2 regions of the Cetobacterium somerae genome follow, and region 1 is predicted to be linked to the other one. Evidence: riboswitches for the same ligand, from Rfam matches in the RefSeq annotation. Region 1 holds a riboswitch; the other holds the start of a gene.

Evidence for each region. Region 1 has a riboswitch for lysine ahead of MKD34_RS05600 (aspartate kinase). Riboswitches for the same ligand answer to the same signal wherever they lie in the genome.
Region 2: linked by a shared signal. The riboswitch ahead of MKD34_RS00890 (alanine/glycine:cation symporter family protein) and the one ahead of MKD34_RS05600 (aspartate kinase) in region 1 are both predicted to bind lysine.

The regions. Positions count from the first base shown of each region.
Region 1 is NZ_CP092519.1:1,226,122-1,230,466, reverse strand. It holds gene MKD34_RS05615 (SLC13 family permease) at 1-16, opposite strand, end outside; gene MKD34_RS05610 (basic amino acid ABC transporter substrate-binding protein) at 358-1,071, shown strand; gene MKD34_RS05605 (argininosuccinate synthase) at 1,082-2,284, shown strand; lysine riboswitch at 2,322-2,495, shown strand; gene MKD34_RS05600 (aspartate kinase) at 2,593-3,795, shown strand; gene MKD34_RS05595 (aspartate-semialdehyde dehydrogenase) at 3,809-4,345, shown strand, end outside.
Region 2 is NZ_CP092519.1:193,506-197,850, forward strand. It holds gene rfbD (dTDP-4-dehydrorhamnose reductase) at 1-305, shown strand, start outside; gene MKD34_RS00880 (dTDP-glucose 4,6-dehydratase) at 305-1,501, shown strand; gene galU (UTP--glucose-1-phosphate uridylyltransferase GalU) at 1,566-2,438, shown strand; lysine riboswitch at 2,498-2,669, shown strand; gene MKD34_RS00890 (alanine/glycine:cation symporter family protein) at 2,807-4,279, shown strand; gene lysA (diaminopimelate decarboxylase) at 4,281-4,345, shown strand, end outside.

The DNA.
Region 1 (4,345 bases):
ATTTGTTTAAGTTCATAAAATACCTCTATTTTCTTTTATTTTAGTATTATTATAGTATTTTTAAAAAAATTCAGCAATTTATTTTATAAAATTTGAAAAAAAGTTTGACAATAAGGGATTAAATTTGCTATTATCATTTCAAATAAAAAAATAGGAGGGAATAAAATGACTATGAGAAGAGTTTTAAGGACACACAATAACTATAACAAAAAGAATAGAATTTTTGTGTGCCAAGAAAGCAATCTAAGGTATTTTATTATAGTTTAATTTTTTTATTATTCTATAAATTTATGTTATTTGAGCCAGTGTTTTAAAGCACTGGCTTTTTTTATACAAAAAAATATTTAGGAGGGTATTATGAAAAAAATATTAGGAACTTTATTATTTATTTTAATGGGAGCAATTGTATTATCAAAAGAAGTCTTATATGTTGGAACAAATGCAGAGTTTGCACCTTTTGAGTATATGGAAAATGGGGAGATTGTAGGGTTTGATATTGATTTAATAAATAAAATTGGTGAAAAAATTGGAAAAGAGATAAAAATAAAGAATATAGCTTTTGATGGATTATTGCCAGCACTTCAAACAAATAAAATAGATTTAATAATTGCAGGAATGACAGTAACAAAAGAAAGAGAGAAGTTTGTAAATTTTTCAAATGATTACTTTGTAGCTAATCAAGTTATTATAGTTCCAGAAAATGAAGGTACTATAATCAATATGGATTCATTAAAAAATAAAAAAGTAGGAGTGGTACTTGGATACACAGGGGACTTAATAGTATCTAAAATTCAAGGAGTTAACAAAGTTCAGTACAATTCAGCACCATCTTCTATTATGGCTTTAAAAGGTGGTAATATTGATGCAATGATATTAGATTCAGCTCCAGCCCAAAGTTATGTGGCAAAAAATAAAGGTTTAAAAATAATAGAAATAGGTAGTGAAGTTGAAAAATATGCAATAGCAGCAGAAAAAAATAATGAAAACCTTATTAAAAAAGTAAATAAAGCTTTGGAAGAGATAAAAGCAGAGGGTATTTATGATGAATTAATAATAAAACATTTTAATTAGGAGGAGAGAGATGAAGGAAAAGGTTATTTTAGCATATTCAGGAGGATTAGATACATCAGTTATAATTCCGTGGCTGAAGGAGAATTATGATTATGATGTCATTGCAGTGGCAGTAAACGTAGGACAAATAGAGGATTTTAAAGCAATTGAAGAAAAAGCATATTTAACAGGTGCAAGTAAATTTTATTTGGTAGATAAAGTTCATGAATTTGTAGAAGAATATATATTTCCAACACTAAAAGCAGGTGCTATTTATGAAAATAAATATTTATTAGGAACATCAATGGCAAGACCAGTTATTGGAAAAGCTTTAGTTGAGGTGGCTCATATAGAAGGGGCGAAATATATAGCTCATGGAGCAACGGGTAAGGGGAATGATCAAGTAAGATTTGAATTAGCTATAAAAGCTTTGGATCCATCTTTGAAAATAATAGCTCCTTGGAGAATTTGGGATATAAAATCAAGAGAGGAAGAGATTGAATACCTAGAAAAAAATGGAATTACACTTCCGTTTCATAAAAAATCTCCTTATAGTAGAGATGAGAATTTATTCCATGTAAGTCATGAGGGGTTTGACTTAGAATGTCCTTCGAAAGAGCCTAACTATGAGAATGTTTTACAATGGGTTAAGACTCTAGAAGAAGCAAATGAAAAATCTGAGTATATAAATATTGAATTTGTAAAAGGAGTTCCTGTTGCGATAAATGGAGAAAAAATGAGTGGAGTAGAAATTATAAAACAATTAAATAAAATTGGTGGAAATCATGGCATTGGTGTTTTAGATATGGTTGAAAATAGATTGGTTGGAATGAAATCAAGAGGAGTTTATGAAACTCCAGGAGGAACGATTTTATTTTTTGCTCATGAAGAGTTAGAAAGATTATGCTTAGATAAGGATACGTATCAAGAAAAAATAAAACTATCACATGATTTTTCAAAATTAGTCTATAATGGGCAATGGTTTACAACTTTAAGAAAAGCTATAACAGCTTTTGTAGACATAACTCAAGAGTTCGTGACGGGAGAAGTAAAGCTAAAATTATATAAAGGAAATATTATTTTAGCAGGAACGACATCTCCATTTACATTATATTCAGAGGAGTATTCAACTTTTGAAAAAGATAGTGTTTATAATCAAAAAGATGCAGAAGGATTTATAAATCTTTTTGGATTACCGATTAAAATAGAAGCACTTTTAAGAAAAAACTTTTGACATTTGAAAAAAAATGTGATATTCTGCCTTAAATTAATATTTTGATAGAGGTTGCAAATTTTATTAGTAAATAAACTGAGATTAGTAGATCAAAGATGTTTGTTAAAAGGAAAATTTGCCGAAGTTTAAGTTTTTCTACTAAAAATTTAAGCTGGGTACATAAAGAATATTTATGTAACTGTCACCAAATTGGTGTTGTGCTATCGTGGATTATTTTAAGCTAACATAGTTGAAATGAGAGTTTTAAGCGATGGTTATTTTTTTGACTATCGCTTTTTTTATTATTAAAATCATCTAAGGAGGAACTAATGAGAGTAGTAAAAAAATTTGGAGGAAGCTCAGTTGCAACAATAGAAAAAATAAAAGATATAGCTAAAGATATATCTAAAAACTATAAATATGGTGATGAAATTGTAATTGTAGTTTCAGCTATGGGAAAAACAACAGATGAGTTGATAAAGTTAGCTAAAGAGATTTCAGAAACTCCAGATGTAAGAGAACTTGATTCATTATTATCAACAGGAGAGCAAAAATCAATCTCTCTTTTAAGTATGGCATTAAAAGAAATTGGACGTAAGGCTATCTCTTTAACTGGTGCTCAAGCAGGAATAAGAACAGGTGGAACACATACTAAAAATAAAATCGAAAGTATAAAAATTGATAGAATAGAAAAACATTTAAAAGATGGAAAAATTGTAATTGTTGCTGGATTTCAAGGGGTAAATGAAGATGGCGACATAACAACATTAGGAAGAGGTGGATCTGATACGAGTGCTGTTGCCTTAGCTGCAGCATTAAAGTGTGATTGTGAGATATATACAGATGTTACAGGAATATATGGTGTAGACCCTAGAGTTTATAAAAATGCTAAAAAACTTGAAAAAATTTCATACGAGGAGATGATGGAGATGGCAAATTTAGGTGCAGGAGTAATGGAAACTAGAGCAGTTGAAATAGGGAAAAAGTATGGTGTTAAGATTTACGTTGGACAAACTTTAGGAGTTGAAACAGGAACATATATATGTGATAATAGTGAAATAATTGAAAAAAAGGCTGTAACAGGAATATCTATAAATAAAAATGTTATAATGGTAAATTTAGAAAACTTTTTAGCAATTCCTAAAAATGTAGCAATCATTTTTAATAATTTAGCTAAGCATAGTGTTAATGTTGATATGATATCACAAAATGAAGTTGAAAACGTTAAGGGAAGTATAGGATTTACTTGTCCTTTGACAGATGAGCACTTTTTAAATAGATCATTAGAGGAGATTGCTAAGGAGATTCCAGATATAGAGGTTACAAAAAGAACAGGAGTTGTAAAAATATCTTTAGTAGGAATAGGAATGATAAGTAATTTTGGCGTAGCAGCAAAAGTTTTTGAAGTATTAGCAGAGATTGATTCATCATTTTATCAATGTACTACATCAGAAATTTCAATCTCGTTAATTATAAAAGAATCTGATACAATAAAAGTAGTAGAAAAATTAGCAGAAGTATTTTCAATATAATGGAGGGACTAAAATGTATAATATAGCAATAGTAGGAGCAAGCGGATTGGTAGGTGGAACTTTTTTAAAAGTTTTAGAGGAGAGAGATTTGCCAATAAAAAATTTATATCTTTTTGCTTCGGCTCGTTCAGCTGGAAAAGAGGTTGTTTTTAAAGGAAAAACTTTAGTGATAGAGGAGCTTACAGAAAATAGTTTTGATAGAGAGATAGACATAGCACTATTTTCAGCTGGAGGAGATATTAGTAAGAAATTTGCTCCAATTGCAAGTGAAAAAGGTGTAATAGTGGTTGACAATAGTAGTGCTTGGAGAATGGACGAAAATGTTCCACTAGTTGTACCAGAAGTAAATCCAGAGGATATATTTAAAAATAATGGTATAATAGCTAACCCGAATTGTTCAACGATTCAATCAGTTGTTCCATTAAAAATAATAGATGAGCTATATGGTATAAAAAGAGTTGTTTATTCAACATATCAAGCTGTATCGGGAAGTGGAATAAAAGGAATAGAGGATTTACAAAGAGGATTAAAAGGAGAAGAACCAAAAACA
Region 2 (4,345 bases), 870 kb from region 1:
ACTCATATGATTTAGCATTATACTCATTAAAACTTCTTGAAACTAAAAAGTATGGGTTATATCACCTAAGTAATAGCGGAGTAGCTTCAAAATATGATCAAGCAAAGTATGTTTTAGATTCTATTGGATGGAAAGGAACTCTAAACAGAGCTAAAAGTAGTGACTTTATATTACCAGCTAAAAGAGCTGAATATTCAAAGCTTGATAGTAGTAAAATAGAGACAGTTATAGGAGAGAAAATTCCAACTTGGGAAAGTGGAATAGATAGATTCCTAAATGAGATGAGAGAGAAGGGGGAACTTTAATGAAAACTTACTTAGTAACAGGTGGAGCAGGTTTTATTGGTGCAAACTTTGTTAAATATATGTTAGAAAAGCATGAAGATATAAAGTTAGTTGTATTAGATAAACTGACTTATGCTGGAAATCTTGGAACAATAAGAGAAGAATTAAAAGACTCTAGAGTTTCTTTTGTTAAAGGTGATATTTGTAATAGAGAACTAGTTGAAAACATATTTATGCAACATGATGTTGATTTTGTTGTAAACTTTGCAGCAGAGAGCCATGTGGATAGAAGTATAGAAAATCCTCAGATATTCTTAGAGACAAATATACTTGGAACGCAAAACCTAATGGAAGTTGCTAAAAATTTTTGGACAGTTGGAAAAGATAGCAATGGATATCCAATCTATAAAGAAGGAAAAAAATTCCATCATGTTTCAACAGATGAGGTATATGGAAGTTTAAGTAAAGACTTTGATATTCCAAGAGAGTTAATTTTAGATGAAGCAGTAGCTGCAATTGCAACTGGAAGAACTAACCTTCAAACTTATGGAGAGAAGATGTTTACAGAAAGTACTCCACTAGATCCAAGAAGTCCATATTCAGCATCTAAAACAGCATCAGATATGATAGTTATGGCTTATGGAGAAACATATAAATTTCCATTTAACATAACAAGATGCTCAAATAACTATGGACCATATCACTTCCCAGAGAAGTTAATTCCACTAATTATTAAAAACATCTTAGCTGGAAAGAAACTTCCTGTATATGGAAAAGGAGATAATGTTAGAGACTGGTTATATGTAATGGATCACTGTAAAGGTATTGATATGGTTATCTCTAATGCTAAGGCACATGAGATATATAATATTGGTGGATTCAATGAGGAGCAAAACATTAATATAGTAAAACTTACTATAGATACAATAGCTAGAATCATGAAAGAGGAGCCAAAATATCAGGCAGTTTTAACTACTGATTTAGCTAATATCAATTATGATTTAATAACTTACGTACAAGATAGATTAGGGCATGATGCAAGATATGCCATTGATCCAACTAAGATAGTAACTGAACTTGGATGGTATCCAGAAACACCATTTACAGAAGGAATAGAGAAGACTATTAGATGGTACTTAGATAATCAAGGGTGGGTAGAAGAAGTAGCATCTGGAGATTATCAAAAGTATTATGAAGAGATGTATAATAATAGATAAAAAAACTTCCCAAAAGAAAATCTTTTGGGAAATTTTATTTAAAATTATATTAAAGGAGAAAAGGATGAAAAAAGTAACTAAAGCTGTTATACCTGCAGCAGGATTGGGGACTAGAGTTTTACCTGCAACAAAAGCACAACCTAAGGAGATGCTAGTTATCGTTGATAAACCATCTCTACAATATATAGTTGAAGAGCTAGTAGAATCAGGAATAGAAGATATACTAATTGTAACTGGAAGAAATAAAAACTCTATAGAGGATCACTTCGATCACTCTTTTGAATTAGAAAATACACTAGCTAAACATGGAAAGGATGAACTTTTAGAAAAAGTAAAAACTATTCATGGAATGGCAAATATTTATTATGTTAGACAAAATCATCCACTAGGACTTGGACACGCAATACTAAAAGCAAAGAGTTTTATAGGAGATGATCCTTTTGTGATAGCTCTTGGAGATGACATTATGTATAATCCAGAGAAAGAGGTAACTGCACAAATAATAGAGAAATACGAAGAGTATGGTCATTCTATAATTGGAGTTCAAGAAGTTGAACCTAAAGATGTATCAAAATATGGAGTTATAAAACCAGTGGAAGATTTAGATTCTAAAACTGTAGTTATGTGTGACTTTGTAGAGAAACCAAAATTAGAAGAAGCTCCATCATTAAAAGCTTGTTTAGGAAGATATCTATTAACTCCAGATGTATTCCAATATTTAGAAAATACAGCTCCAGGAAAAGGTGGAGAGATTCAACTTACAGATGGAATTTTAGCTATGATAAATGATAATAAAAAAGTGTTAGCTTATAATTTTGATGGAATAAGATATGACATTGGAAATAAAATTGGATTGTTAAAAGCTAATATTGAATTTGGATTACGTAATAGTGAAACAAGTGAAGATTTAAAAGAATATTTAAAGGGACTTCAGTAATTTTATAAAAAAAATTTGCTTTAAATTTTTTTGTGTGATATTATGTGTCTAATAAAAAATACAAAGGTAGAGGTTGCAGAGGACAAGAGTAAGTTGGTGGAGCTAGACAAAGCTATGAAGTCAGTTGAAAGGGGAATTTGCCGAAATAAAAATTCGTCAAAATTTTTATTGGGGATATAGAGAATATCTATATAACTGTCATTAGATATCTAATGTTGTGCTATCCAAAGTTGTAAAGCAATTTTCTTATATATCATATAGTGAAATTTTACAAAACTACCATTAAATTTTTTTTGGTAGTTTTTTTTATTGGAAAAATATAAAATATATGAAAAATTGTAAAAAATTAAAAAAGGTGGGAATTAAATATGAGTTATTTAAGTAGGGTAAATGATGTTTTTAGTTTTTTAAATCCAATAACGGATGTTCTGTGGGAGTTTCCAAGAAACTTTGAGTTTTATAAGAGTATCCCAATAATAGGGGAGTTTTCACTAGCTATTTTACTACTAATAGGGTGTGGGCTATATTTCACTCTAAAATTAAATTTTGTACAGATTAGATATTTTAAAAGAAGTATAGATATTTTAAAAGTAAAAAATGAAACTAAAATTGGAATATCTCCAATGGCTTCTTTTTTACTAAGTAGTGCTACAAGAATTGGACCAGGAAATATAATGGGAGTAACAGGTGCTGTTTTAGCAGGAGGGCCTGGAGCACTATTTTGGATGTGGGTTAGTGCTTTCTTTGGAATGGCAACGTGTTTTGTAGAGGCTACTCTTTCTCAAATTTTTAAAGAGAAAAATGGAGATGATTATGTTGGAGGAATAGCTTATTATGGTAGAAGATTATTAAACAATAGTAAGTTAGCTGGATTTGTAATAGCAGTGGCATATATTTTCTATGCACTATTTACATTACCATCTCAGGTATTTCATATGTTTACAGCATTTGGATCAGTTGCTAGCCAAATTACTGGAAGTGTTTATGCTAGAACAGATACTTTATACATTGTAATAGGTTTAACTATTATCTTAATTACAACAATAATTATCTTTGGTGGAATTAGAAGAGTTGCACTAGCTACAGACTTTATAGTTCCAATAATGGCAGTGACATATTTTATAATAGCACTATTTTTAATAGGAATAAATTTAGATAAAGTTCCATACTTTTTTACAGCGGTATTTGCAGGAGCTTTCAGTCCTGAAGCTATCTTTGGAGGAGCTATGGGAATAGCACTACAACAAGGTATAAAAAGAGGTCTGATGTCTAATGAAGCTGGACAAGGAACAGTTACCATGGCAGCGGCAGCAGCAGAAGCAAAGCATCCAGTGGAGCAAGGATTCATTCAATCTTTTGGAGTTTTCGTAGATACTTTTGTAATTTGTACAATCTCTGGATTCTTAGTTATAATTGCTAATGTTTGGAATTTAGATGGATTTGATTTTATGGCTTTAAGAAGTGATAAGCTAGGTTATTTTATAACATCACTAAAAGTATTGTCTCCTGGAATGTTAGAAAAACCTATTCAGTTTTTAGTTGCTCTATGTTATGGAATGTTTGCTTTCTCAACAATTTTAGGGATGATAGCCTTTATAGAGGTTTCAGCAACTGAGATATCAAGAAATAAGGCATTTTTAAATATTATGAAACTAATCTCTTCACTAGTTTTCATACCTTTTGGAGTAGCATGTGTATGGTCAGGAGCAGAGTTAGATAATATTTGGATAATAAGTGATTTAACAAATATAATGATGGTATATATTAACGTACCTTTAATTATAATGGGATTTAAGTATACACAGATAGCTTTAAAAGATTATGAAGAAAAAGGAGACTAATATGAAATACTTAGGAACTATGAAAGATGTTGATGGAGTTTTAGAAATTGGAGGAGTTTTAGTAAC